One region of the Promicromonospora sp. CA-289599 genome, then DNA from elsewhere that is predicted to be linked to it. Evidence: riboswitches for the same ligand, from Rfam matches in the RefSeq annotation. Region 1 holds a riboswitch; each other region holds the start of a gene.
The links. Region 1 has a riboswitch for cyclic di-AMP ahead of ACQEVI_RS08840 (C40 family peptidase). Riboswitches for the same ligand answer to the same signal wherever they lie in the genome.
Positions count from the first base shown of each region.

Region 2: it holds a riboswitch for cyclic di-AMP, as region 1 does, so the genes downstream of both, ACQEVI_RS20080 (C40 family peptidase) here and ACQEVI_RS08840 (C40 family peptidase) in region 1, are expected to answer to the same signal.
Region 3: it holds a riboswitch for cyclic di-AMP, as region 1 does, so the genes downstream of both, ACQEVI_RS11915 (C40 family peptidase) here and ACQEVI_RS08840 (C40 family peptidase) in region 1, are expected to answer to the same signal.

Region 1 is NZ_JBNJNI010000001.1:2,014,030-2,018,233, forward strand. Features, by position in the region: gene ACQEVI_RS08835 (universal stress protein) at 1-819, opposite strand, end outside; gene ACQEVI_RS08840 (C40 family peptidase) at 987-1,739, opposite strand; cyclic di-AMP (ydaO/yuaA leader) riboswitch at 1,790-1,977, opposite strand; gene ACQEVI_RS08845 (iron dependent repressor, metal binding and dimerization domain protein) at 2,156-2,872, opposite strand; gene serC (phosphoserine transaminase) at 2,957-4,066, shown strand; gene ACQEVI_RS08855 (MHYT domain-containing protein) at 4,185-4,204, shown strand, end outside.
Region 2 is NZ_JBNJNI010000001.1:4,506,843-4,511,046, forward strand. Features, by position in the region: gene ACQEVI_RS20070 (cysteine hydrolase family protein) at 1-429, opposite strand, end outside; gene ACQEVI_RS20075 (purine-cytosine permease family protein) at 426-1,850, opposite strand; gene ACQEVI_RS20080 (C40 family peptidase) at 1,946-2,707, opposite strand; cyclic di-AMP (ydaO/yuaA leader) riboswitch at 2,707-2,872, opposite strand; gene ACQEVI_RS20085 (substrate-binding domain-containing protein) at 3,112-4,167, opposite strand.
Region 3 is NZ_JBNJNI010000001.1:2,675,047-2,679,250, reverse strand. Features, by position in the region: gene ACQEVI_RS11925 (S8 family serine peptidase) at 1-255, opposite strand, end outside; gene ACQEVI_RS11920 (hypothetical protein) at 401-1,294, opposite strand; cyclic di-AMP (ydaO/yuaA leader) riboswitch at 1,460-1,657, shown strand; gene ACQEVI_RS11915 (C40 family peptidase) at 1,705-2,394, shown strand; gene ACQEVI_RS11910 (hypothetical protein) at 2,544-3,485, opposite strand; gene ACQEVI_RS11905 (GlsB/YeaQ/YmgE family stress response membrane protein) at 3,482-3,748, opposite strand; gene ACQEVI_RS11900 (ion transporter) at 3,961-4,204, shown strand, end outside.

The DNA of each region.
Region 1 (4,204 bases):
CAGCAGCTCCGCGCCGGTGCCGTCCAGCACGATCCGCCGGATCCGCAGGCCGGGGTTCTGCGCCTCGTACTTGTCGACCAGGACGTCCATGCCGGCTCCGATGTCGGCGAGCACCTGCTCACGGTCGATGTTGGACGGCAGCCACGCCAGCATCCCGCTGTTCCCCACGGGCACGCCGGTGACGGCGGTCAGCTCCGCGCCCCACGCGTTCGCCTGCAGGATCGCGTGCTGCAGCGCCCGCTCGGCCTGCGGCGACCCGTCCACGCCGACGACGATGCGGCGCACCTCCCGGATCTCGCCCGCCCCTGACGCCGTCGTGCTCGTCTCGGCGTCAGTGCCAGACCCGGTGCCCGGCACGTTCCAGGAGACGCCCCTGTTCACCTCGGCACGCAGCGGGACCACGACGACGGGGCACCGCGCGTGCGCGGGCAGCGCGGACGACACCGTGCCCAGCAGCCGCTCCGTGAACCCGCCCCGGCCCCGCGTTCCGACGACGGCCAGTCCGTAGTCGCCGGACAGCTCCACGAGCACGCCCGCCGCGTCGCCGGTCGCGACCTCGGTCGTGGCGCGCACGCCGGCGTCGGCCACCCGTGCCTCCGCCTCGGCGAGCACCGATTTGGCGCCCTCCTGGATGGTCGTGTCGTCGAGGGCGGCGTATCCGCCGTCGAGCGACGCGGCCGTGAAGGACGGCAGCGAATAGCTGCAGACGATGTGCAGCGCCCAGCCCACGCGGTGCGCGTAAGCGGTGGCCCAGTCCAGCGCGTGCAGGCTCGCGGCAGATCCGTCCACCCCGACCAGTACGACCTCGGATCGCGTCATCGCAAGACCTCTCTTCGCCCAAGCACCATTGCACTCCAACGCTACCGGCGGGGCGCGCGTTATGGGTAACCAGCGGCAAAAAGACTGCAGAACGATGGCAAAGCAGAGCGCCCACCCGGTCACCGGGCAGGCGCTGTGCTGTGCTGTGCGGTACTACGCGGCTGGGATCAGCCCAGGCGGATGAACGTGGGGTTCGACTGCCAGATGGTGCGGAAGTCGACGACGGTGCCCGGCTTGGACGCGTCGATCATGGTGTTGCCACCGGCGTAGATCGAGACGTGCCCGGGGGTCCACATCAGGTCGCCCGGCTGAGCCTCGGACGCCGGCACCTGGGTGCCGTAGCCGGCCTGCGCCGACGACGAGTGCGGCAGGTTGATGCCGAGCTGCGCGAAGACGTACTTGGTGAAGCCGGAGCAGTCCATGCCGCTCGGGGAGGAGCCACCGGAGACGTACGGCACGCCGATGTAGCGGCTCGCGATCGAGATCACGGAGTTGCCGATCGCCGACGCGGGAACGTCGACGGAGCTGGCGGTGGAAACGGTGCTGGCGGCTGCCTCGGCGGCCTCAGCAGCCTCGGCGGCGGCAGCCTCGGCCGCCTCCTCGGCCTCTGCCTCGGCGAGCTCCGCCTGGTAGTCCTCGTTCTCGGCGGCGGAGACCACGGAGACCGCGGACTTCTCGACGTTGAGCTCTGCGTCGGGTGCGACCGACACGACGGGTGCGTTGGACAGCGCCTCACGGGCCTGCGTCGCCAGCGCGTTGAGGTCGACCGAGTTCATCTTCGCGTGGCCGGTCTCCACCGGAGCGGCCTGGGCGACAAGAGCGCCACCGAAGGTCGAGACGAGGAGTGCGCCACCAGCGGCTGCGACCGCGGTGCGGCGGCCTACTGCGGCGTTCTGAGCAAGTTCGGTGAACGGAGTCACTGGTCGTCGCGCAGCCCGATGGCGAGCGCGAGTCGTACGTGCAGTCACGTAGTACCTCTCCTTGAACGCCTTCGAGGTCAGCTGTCGGGTTCGGGTGGGAGAAATCACCCGGCCGAGCAATCCCGAAGGAATACCCGGCTTCACCCCGAGGACGCGCCCTGGCGCCCGTTGGTGGGTCCCCCGCCTCTGTCATGCGGTCGTCTTGGGGCCCCGGCCGGTGACAGAGTTCGGCGTCCGTCCGAGGACCCCCACGAATAACTCCGTGGGAGCGGTCCGAACGTACCGGACCTCACCCTCGATGTCACGTTCCGGCAACGAGTGCCAGACCGTGTCGCGGGAGGGGTGCTACCTTTCCGACAAATCGGACGACGAACTGGGCGGTGAACCGGACGTCCGAGGGCCTGTGAGGGACCGGTTCAGGCCGTCGCGACGAAGAGGTGGCGGGCCACGTCCTCGCCCAGCTCGAGCGCCGTATCCGCACCGTCGACGGACACCGTGTACGTGCCGCCGCTGTGCTCCGCCGTGATGCGGGAGCCGGGCACCAGGCCGGCCTCGGACAGGCGAGCGAGCAGCTCGATGTCCGTCTGCAGCGGCTCGGCGATACGGGTGAGCGACGCCGCGAGCGGCTCGCCCTTGATGCCCTTCTTCGCCGCCGCCTCGAACGCGGAGGGCAGCGAGATGACGCCGGTCAGGAACGGCACGTCGGTGTACTCCTCGCCGAGCTCGAAGAGGCCGGGGATCGGGTTCCCGTACGGGTCGTGGTGCGGGTGGTCGAGGAGCCCCACGAGGCGCTTCTCGACCAGGTCGCTCATCACGTGCTCCCAGCGGCACGCCTCGACGTGCACGTGCTCCCAGTCGAGCTTGATGACGTCGGTCAGCAGCCGCTCCGCGAGGCGGTGCTTGCGCATCACGCGCATCGCCTTGTCGTGGCCCAGCTCGGTGAGCTCGAGGTGCCGGTCGCCCGTCACGATCACGAGGCCGTCGCGCTCCATCCGTGCGACGGTCTGCGACACCGTCGGACCGGAGTGCCCCAGCCGTTCCGCGATGCGCGCGCGCAGGGGCGTGATGCCCTCCTCGTCGAGCTCGTAGATCGTCTTGAGATACATCTCGGTGGTGTCGATCAGATCCGTCACGTCAGCTCCCGTCATGCGCACAGCCGCCCAGTCCGCCCTGGACACGTGCGGCCCGGGCGTCGGCCCAGGTTCTAGTCTAGTTCTGTGCCACTGACAATCCCGCCACACCTGCTGCCCGCCGACGGCCGATTCGGCTCCGGCCCCTCCAAGGTGCGCCCGGGACAGGTGGATCATCTCGTGGCGAACGCTCACGTTCTCGGCACGTCACACCGGCGGGCACCCGTGAAGAACCTGGTGCACCGTATCCGTGAGGGTGTCACGGAGCTGCTCGGCGCGCCCGACGGATACGAGGTGGTGCTCGGCAACGGCGGCGCCACCGCGTTCTGGGACGTCGCCACGCTGTGCCTCGTCGAGCGCAAGGTGCAGCACGCGGCGTTCGGCGAGTTCGGCGGCAAGTTCGCCGCCGCGACGGAGCGCGCGCCGTTCCTCGAGGCCTCGCAGGTGATCTCGGCGGAGCCCGGCGCCGTCGCCTACCTCGAGCCCGCCGCCGACGTCGACACCTATGCCACCCCGCACAACGAGACCTCCACGGGCGCGATGGCGCCGGTGCTGCGACCGTCGGGGCCGGACGGCGCCGTCGTGCTCACCGACGCGACGTCCGGGGCCGGGGCACTGCCCGTCGACCTGAGCCAGACCGACGCCTACTACTTCGCGCCGCAGAAGGCCTTCGCCGCGGACGGCGGCCTGTGGCTCGCCGTCCTGTCCCCCGCCGCCGTCGAGCGGGCCGCACGCGTCGAGGGCTCGGGCCGCTGGGTGCCGGAGTTCCTGTCGCTCACGACCGCGATCGAGAACTCGCGCCAGGACCAGACGCTCAACACGCCCGCCGTCGCGACGCTGCTGCTCCTGGCCGACCAGGTCGAATGGCTGATCGACCAGGGCGGGCTCGAGTGGTCCGCGAAGCGCTGCGCGGCCTCTGCCGAGATCCTCTACTCCTGGGCCGAGTCCCGGGAGTGGGCGACGCCGTTCGTCGCGCGCCCCGAGGAGCGGTCCGCGGTGGTCGGCACCATCGATCTCGCCGAGGAGATCGACGCGGGACGGGTGATCTCCGAGCTGGCCGCCAACGGCGTGCAGGACGTGTTCGCGTACCGCAAGCTGGGACGCAACCAGCTCCGGGTCGGCATGTTTCCCGCGGTGGACCCGGACGACGTCGCGGCGCTCACCGCCTGCGTCGACTACGTCGTCGAAACGGCCTGACCAGCGCGATCACGTCCGCAATATCCCTTGGACGGGGAGTTCGGCCTATTGTCCGAGCCGTGGGGACTCTGTAACGTTTCGGCATCCTAGGGAACCATTCGAGGGGCTGTTCAACACCATGCCTGTGATCGACCACTT
Region 2 (4,204 bases), 2.5 Mb from region 1:
CGTCGAGATCACGCAGCAGTCGGTCGCGACGCCGGTGAGCACGAGCGTGCCGGCGTCGTGCGTGGCGGCTGCCAGCTCCGGGCCCCACTTGCCGAACGTGGGGAGCGTGACGACGGGCGTCCCCCCGTTCACGACGTCGGCGAGGTCTGTGATCTCGTAGAGCGGGTCGTCCTCGGGCACGAGCGCGAACGGCCACTGCTCGAAGTAGGCGCGCCAGGCGCCGTCGGGCACCGTGGGGGCGATGTACCTGGTGAGGACCGTGCGACCCGCGAAGGTGGGGAGCAGACGGCGGGTGCCGGCGAGCGCGGTGGGGTAGTCGGGGGAGGCCCACGGGCTGGGCGGGCGGGCGAAGACGGCCTGCATGTCGATCACGACCAGTGCCGCGTCGGGCCCGGGTGGCGCGACGGCGGCCGCTCCGCCGTCGCTCACCGCGCCTCCTGGCGGTGGACGGTGCGCGCGGTGAGCAGGAGCGTGCCGAAGAAGCCCAGGGCCAGGGCGACGAGCACGCCCAGGTTGGCGAACGCCCAGGTGCCATCGATGCCGCCGAGCGGGCCGAGCAGGTAGCCCTGCCAGGCGAGCCACGGGGCGTAGGTGTTGGTCACGAGGCCCCAGCCGATGGCGGTGCCGCCCAGCACCAGCGCTACGGCGGACCAGTTCACGGACCCGTACCGGCCGGCGGCGTCGTACAAGTCGGCGTCGGTGTAGTCGCGGCGGCGCAGCAGGATGTCGGCGAGCAGCACACCGCACCACGCGGCGACGGGTACGCCCAGCGTGATGAGGAAGCCCTGGAAGGGGCCGATGAACGAGTCCGCGACGAACACGACGTAGATCGCGCCGATCACCATGAGCCCGCCGTCGATGGCGGCGGCGACCCAGCGCGGGGCGGGCAGGCCCAGGGAGAGCAGTGCGAGGCCTGAGGAGTAGATGTCGAGCGCCGCGCCGCCGATCAGCCCGGCCAGGGCGACCACGACGAACGGGATGAGGAACCACGTGGGCAGGAGCGTGGACAGGGCGCCGATCGGGTCGGCGCCGATCGCCTCGTTGAGAGCCGGATCGGAGCCCGCGAGCAGGAGGCCGAACACGAGCAGCACCACGGGGGCCAGCGAGGCGCCCAGCGTGGTCCAGCCGACGATCCGCGGGCCGGAGGCGGAGCGGGGCAGGTAGCGCGAGTAGTCGGCGGCCATGTTGACCCAGCCCAGGCCGAACCCGGTCATCATGAACACGAGACCGCCGATCACCTGCGGTGTGCCGCCGGCGGGGATCGCGGCGACGGTGGCCCAGTCGACGTGGTCGGCCACCAGGATGATGTAGACGACGGTGAGCACGGCGGTCAGCACGGTGATGATCACCTGCAGCCGCATCACGAGGTCGAACCCGAAGACGCCGGCGGCCACCACGATGCTCGCCACGACCACGAGGGCCACGATCTTGGTGACGGTTCCGCCGCCCCAGCCGAGCGCCCCGAGCACGGTCGAGGTCGCGAGCGTGGCCAGGGCCACGAGCACCGTCTCCCAGCCGACGGTGAGGATCCACGACAGCAGGGAGGGCAGCTTGTTGCCGCGCACCCCGAACGCCGCGCGGGACAGCACCATGGTGGGCGCGGAGCCGCGCTTGCCGGCCAGCGAGATGAACCCGCAGAAGAGGAACGACACCACGATGCCGATCGCGCCGATCACCGTCGCCTGCCAGAACGAGACACCGAAGCCGAGCAGGTAGGAGCCGTAACCGAGCCCGAGCACGGACACGTTGGCCCCGAACCAGGGCCAGAACAGGCTGCGGGGCGAGCCGCGCCGCTCGGACTCGTCGATGGTGTTTAGGGCGTTGGTCTCGACCGCCGTGGGGACGCTCATGGTGGTGATCCTGCCACTCGCCGGTGACACGCACGAGGGGCCCGCACCGATGTGGTGCGGGCCCCTCGGGTGGCTGGTCTCGGCCGCCGCGGACGTCAGCCGACGCGGATGAAGGTCGGGCTGTTCTGCCAGATCTCCGTGTAGCGCACGGTCTGGCCGGGCACCGGTGCCTCGACCTGCATGCCGTCGCCCGCGTAGATGGCGATGTGGCCGGGGCTCCAGATGAGGTCGCCCGGCTGGGCCTCGGCTGCCGAGACCTGGGTGCCGGCGTAGCGCTGCTCCGAGGAGGTGCGCGGCAGGTCGATGCCGATCTGCGCGAAGACGTACGACGTGAACCCGGAGCAGTCGAACCCGGCGGGCGTCGAGCCGGCCCAGACGTACGGCACACCGAGGTACTGCATGGCGATCGAGACGATCTGGGACCCTCCGGCGGAGGCCGGGACGGCCTTCGCGACGGGTGCGGCGGTCTCGACGACCTCCTGGACGACGGGCTCCGGCTCGGGCTCGGGCGCGGGGGTCACCTTGATGGTGCCCGTCTCCAGCGTGAACTTGCTGTCGGCCGCCACCTGCACGGCGGGTGCGGTGTTCACTGCCTCCACCACCGCTGCCCCGGCGACCGAGCCCTGCGACGTCTTGTTCAGGATGTCGAGCTCGGCGGTGGACGGGCTGTTGTCCGCCACCGGCGCGGCGTCCGCGGGAACGCTGAGCAGGGAGACTGCCAGGCCGGAGCCGGCGACGACGAGCGCGCCGCGGCGGGCGGCACCTGAGATGCCCCGCGCTGCGGCACGGGAGAGGGGAGTCAGCGGGGTGATCGGTCTGCGGGCAGCACGGTGGCGCCCAGGCGTGCGAGTAGTCAAGAGTTTCTCCTGACGCCTACGAGGTGAGCTGTCGGATTCGGATCGGAGAATGACCCGGCCGCGTACTACCTGTGCGGCTTCACCCCAAGGACACCGTCTCGGTGCCCGCTTACGTGGTTCCCCCGTCCCTGTCTTTGTTCTGTGCAGTCTCGGGGCGGTGACAGGGCTCGGCGCCCACCTCGAGTGCCCGCGGACTTCCCGCGAACCGGAGCGACGCTAACCCCGTTCCGCCGCGAAGTCACAATCGCATCACGGCTCACGGGGCAGTTCGTGTCCCACTTGACCCGAATTGTCCCTATGAGGTAGGTCACTCCACCGCGGGCGGAACGTTGTGATTCCGGGCGAACGGGCCGCTCGGGTCGGACCGCCCGCCTATCTGGTCGGATTGTCGCTTCGTCAGGCGGTCACAGCTCGCCCATGAGGTCGAAGTCGAACCCCTCGGCGCGCGCGAGGTAGAGGCGGTGCTGGGCGTGGTTGCCCTGGAACCGCATCGGGCCGCGCGGCCCCTCGTAGACCACGCCGTCGACCGAGCGGTCGGTAGCGGCGACCGCGGCACTGCCCGCGCGCTCGACGATGGTGCGCAGCGCGAAGATCCCCTCGTAGCAGGCCTCCGCCGCGGCGCCGACGGCGGGAGCGTGCACGCCGTGATGGGCGGTGTAGCGACCGATGAGATCGAGGGCCTCGCCCGTCGCCAGGCTGCGGAACCAGCCGCCCGTCGAGTACAGGTTGGCCGTGCCGCCCACGCCGCTGCCCATGAGCATGTTCTCCTCCATCAGCGTGCTGAGGCGGACGACTCGCTCGTGCAGGCCCTGCCGGGCGAACGCCCTGTTGAACCGGACGGCGTTCTGGCCGACCATCAGCATCAGCACGCCGTCGGCCCGCGAGGCCTCGATGTCGTTCACGACGCCGCCGAGCTCCGCGCGGCTCGCGCCCCGCTCGGCCAGGAACCGGGTGCCGGCGAACTCGACGCCGAGTGTCGTGACCTGCGTGGAGAGCACCTGGAACGTGCGCCTCGGCCAGGCGTAGTCGTCACCGACGACGTACCAGCTCCGGACGCCGAGCTCGGCCCGGAGCCGGGAGATCGCGGGGAAGAGCTGCGCCGACGGGACCTCGCCGGTGACGTACAGGCCCGGCCGGGTCTCGGCGCCCTCGTACGCGGCCGGGTAGACGTACGGCACACGGCGCTGCACCAGCGGCACGACGGCGTTCCGTACCGCCGAGGTGTGCCAGCCGGTGAGCGCGTGGATGCTGCCGACGGTCAGCACCCTGGCCACCTGACGCCGCAGGACCGGGAGCGGCTGACCCGCGTCGAGGAACTCGGCACGCACCGGGCGGCTCAGGATCCCGCCCGTCGCGTTCAGCTCTGCCACGGCCAGCTCCGTCACGGCCTGGCACGACGGGCCGTAGATCCCCCCGGGGCCCTGGAAATGCAGGAGCGCACCGATGACGAAGTCCGACATGACGCCCCGTCCCGGTGATGGGCCCTTTCTGGGCTCG
Region 3 (4,204 bases), 660 kb from region 1:
AAAGGTGGCACCCGGCAGGAGCTGGCCGGCGAGGTCCGGCTGGTCGAAGTCGACGCCCGTGTCGACGACGGCCACCACCGCACCCTCACCCGTACCGGCCGACCAGGCGGCCTCGGCGTTGATCTGGTCCAGACCCCACTGCTTGTCCCGGAGGGGGTCGTCGGTGGCAGCCTGCGCACCGGGTGCCACGGCGGCGAGCACCGCCACGGCGAGCGCGGCGGAGGTGGCGGCGCCGACGAGTGACTTCCTGTTCATGTGTGCCCCCTGTGTTCGCTCGCGGGCCGGATACCCCCGAACTTGGACAAACCTACGGGGACCGGACAAGCGTCGAACAGGGCCCGCAACGCACGGCGGGTGAAAATTTACACGCTCGCAATCAGCACGGGCGCGAGCTGACGCCTCAGGCCCAGGCCTCGGAGAGCTCGCTCTCGTCCGCCGCTTCCCGGGAGAGCCGGAGCGCTGCGATCGCCGCACCGAGCAGCAGGGCGACCACCCAGGCGCCCAGCTGGTGCGTGTCGGGCACCATGGCCGCCGAGGCGAGCTCGTGCGCCACGATCGCCGCTGCGGACAGCGGGTTCTCCGTGAGCGCGGAGCCCGGCCAGATGTTTTCCTGCACGGCCAGGAGGGCCGGCCCGGCTGCCTGCAGCACCCATACGATGCCCGCGGTCGGCAGCCAGCCGAGAAGCTCGAGCGGCCGGCTGTCCACCGCCAGTCCGAACGCGATACCGAGCGCCACCGCGAAGATCCACCACGTTCCGGTGGGCGACACCAGGCTGCCCGGCACCAGACCCCACAGCCAACCGTCCAGGAGCACGACGGGCAGGGCCAGGGCGGGCCCACGCAGGACGGCCGGGCCCAGGGCCACCAGGAGGCCGGCCGCCAGCCCCACGACCCCGGCAGTGACGGTGACGACGAGCATCCCGAGCGGCGCGGCGTCACCGGGAGCACTACCGCGGATCGCGAGCAGGCACGAGGCACCGCCCGCTGCGGACATGGCGAGCAAGGTGCCCGTCGTCGCGGCAGCCGCGCCAGCCCTTCCCGAAGCCGGGATGCCCGCGGTGAGGCCGCCGAGGAGGCCGCCGAACAACGCCATGACGACCAGGCCGACCACCGCGTCGTCGGCGGTGAACGGGAGCGGCAGGAATCCGGCGGAGCGCACTGCCGAAGCCTCGGCAAGACCTGTGACCTCGTACAACACCTGCAGGAGCCAGGGTAGAAACCCGCACACCCACCAGACGACGGCACTGATGGGAAGCACCCACCAGGCGGAGACGCGATATGCGCTTTCACCCATGCCGCCGAACGGTAGCCGATGTATGTGATGTCGGTCATAGCCCATGAAGACCGGAACGGCGCAAATCTGCGCCTTCTGCGGGTGGGACCGGAATGCGTAACCCGATCGTGACTTTTCTGGGGAACGTGTGTACTTTGACTTCTGCCCCACCACATCGGTGAGGCCGTGAATCGGACGCCGAATCCTGTCACCGGTTCATGACCAGACGTTCGAGACAGGAGCGGGGGACCCACCTTCCCGGGCGACAGCACCATCGTCGCCCTCGGGGTGAAGCCGGACGGAACCCCCCAGTAGCCGTGCGGCCGGGTGTGTACTCCTACCCGAACCCGACAGCTGACCTCGCAGGCGGTACAGGAGACATTTAGGTGACGAACTCCATTCGCGGACGGCATCGTGACAGCCGTCCGGCCATGACACCGCTGACCATCCTTGCTCGTACCGCCACAGAGAACGCCGGCACCGTAGCCCGCCGAGGAGCCATCGCCGCAGCAGCCGGTGGCGTCCTGATCTCGACCATCGCGACGACGGCCCACGCGGCCCCCGCCATGGATCTGAAGACCGACGTGAAGTCCGCCAAGCTGAACACGGTCGACCTGCAATCCCTCACCGCGGTGGCCAAGCAGGCGGTCGCCGCGGCCCCCACCGTTACCGTCCCGTCCGACGCGAAGATGCCGATCGAGATGGAAGCGCTGGGCACCTCCTCGGGCGCCGACGGCAAGAAGGGCGACGGCCCCGCCGTGGTCTCGGTCGACGCACCGGACCCGGTCCCGCTGGGCGAGCAGGCCATCAACATCGCCTTCAACTACCTCGGCATCACGTACGTGCTCGGTGGGGCGTCGCCGGCCGAGGGCATGGACTGCTCCGGCCTCATCCAGTACACGTACGCACAGCTCGGCGTGAACCTTCCGCACTCCTCGAGCGCGATGCTCAGCTCCGGCTATCAGGTCACCTACCCGGAGCCCGGCGACATCGTCTGGACGCCCGGCCACGTGGCCCTGTACGCGGGCGACGGCATGATCATCGAGGCGTGGGCGGCCGGCATGCCGGTGCGCTACACCGAGATGTGGCAGAACAGCCCGACGTTCATCCGCGTCGTCTGAGCCGGAGCGGAACCGCAGGCCCAGAGGATACAAGTAGAGCCTGAGCCAGCCACAGAGCCTGAGCTACCGCAGTACATCGCGAGGTGTCGCCTCCGCGCCGGGTTTCCGCCCGACGCCGGAGGCGGCGCCTCTCGCGTGTCCGGGGTCGGTCACTCCGGCCAGTCGCAGTAGTCCGCGACGAAGGAGTAGAGGTCGGAGCGCGCGGTGTCGGGCATCGGCACGTAGACCGGCTCCTGCCGGACGCCGTCGACGCGCGCGTACACCGGCAGGAACGTGCCCCGCTTGTCCTCTGCCACCGCGTGGACGTCGCAGCGAGCGGGCACCACGGCGAGGGCCACCTCGCCGGACCCTTGGCCCGCCAGGTCCCGGCCGACCCAGCCCGAGGCCTCGCCGCCCGGGTCAGCATTGCTCATCAGGGTGGTCCCGGCGATCCGGTCGAGGGTGACCTCCGGGCCGCCGTCGACCCGCTCGATCCGCAGGGTGACCAGGGCGGTCAGCTCGCCGTCGCGGGTCTCGACCGGGACGTCGGGATCGACGGTGAGGTCAGCACCCGCCGCTACGGCCGCTGCCGAGCAGTCCACCGTGTGGTTCCGGGCGAGGTGCCCTATGGGATCGCCCACCTCGTCGACGGGGATGTCGGTCGCCGGACCCAGGTCGTCGCCCTCGCCGAGAGCGAGCGTGATCGTGGCGGACGGCGCGGCCGCCGTCGCGGCACCGTCCTCCGCCGCCGGGTCCGCGCAACGCGCCTCGCCCAGCCCCACGAAGACAGCGCGCGTGGCGCCGGGCCGCAGCACGAGGGTGCGCCCCTCCTTGGTGGGGTGCGACGGCCCGAACTGCTCGGTCCGCAGGGCCCCGGAGAGGAGAGTCATCGTCTCGTCGGAGTCGTTGGTGACCTCGAGCCGGATCTCCCGCTCGGCGTACTGCTCGCGACCCTGCGCCACCTCGACGCTGAGCCGGGAAGCGACGTCGTCGGGCACCGCACCCTTCGTGGACGACGGCGCGCCGCCACCCGTACACGCGACCGCGGCCGCGGAGACCATCGACGTCAGAAGGACGAGGATGGCTCCGCGGCCGCGGTGTGCTGCGATCAAGCAGTCTTGCGGCGGCCGAAGATGGCCTGGACGATCAGGATCACGATGATCGCGCCGATCACCGAGAAGAGCCAGCTCTCCCAGGACCAGAACTCGTCCAGGCTGATGTCGAAGATGAGCCCGCCGAGCCACCCACCGAGCATGGCGCCGAGCACACCGAGGAGCAGTGTGAGCCAGAAGCCACCCGGCTGCTTGCCCGGGATGACGATACGGGCGATCACGCCGGCGATCAGCCCGAGGATGAGAAACGCAAAGAAACCCATGATGTGTTTCCTCCAGAGTGGTGTGGCTTGCTTGCGACTACCTCAGCACTGATCGCGCCGACTTGCCACCGGACCCGCCGAATCACTCCCAAATTGGGACATTGCGCCCAGCGGAATCTCCGGCCGAACACCCGCGCTACAGTTCGGCCGGGCAAGGGCCCGAGGCAGGACCGGGGCAGGGGCCCCGGGCACGTGACAGCAAGGGAGACCGCATGAACCAGGCGATCGGCACACCGGCCGAGTCGCGGATCGAACCGCGCACCTGGAGGGGGCGGCTCCGCGCGTTCCTCGACCAGAGGTGGTTCGTCAACCTCGTTCTCGTGGTGATCCTGGCGAACGCCCTGATCCTGGGCGCAGAGACCATGGTGAGCGGAACTGCGCTCGACATCCTGATGGTCATCGACCACACCATGCTCGGCTTCTTCGTGGTCGAGCTGCTCCTGCGGATCGTCGCCC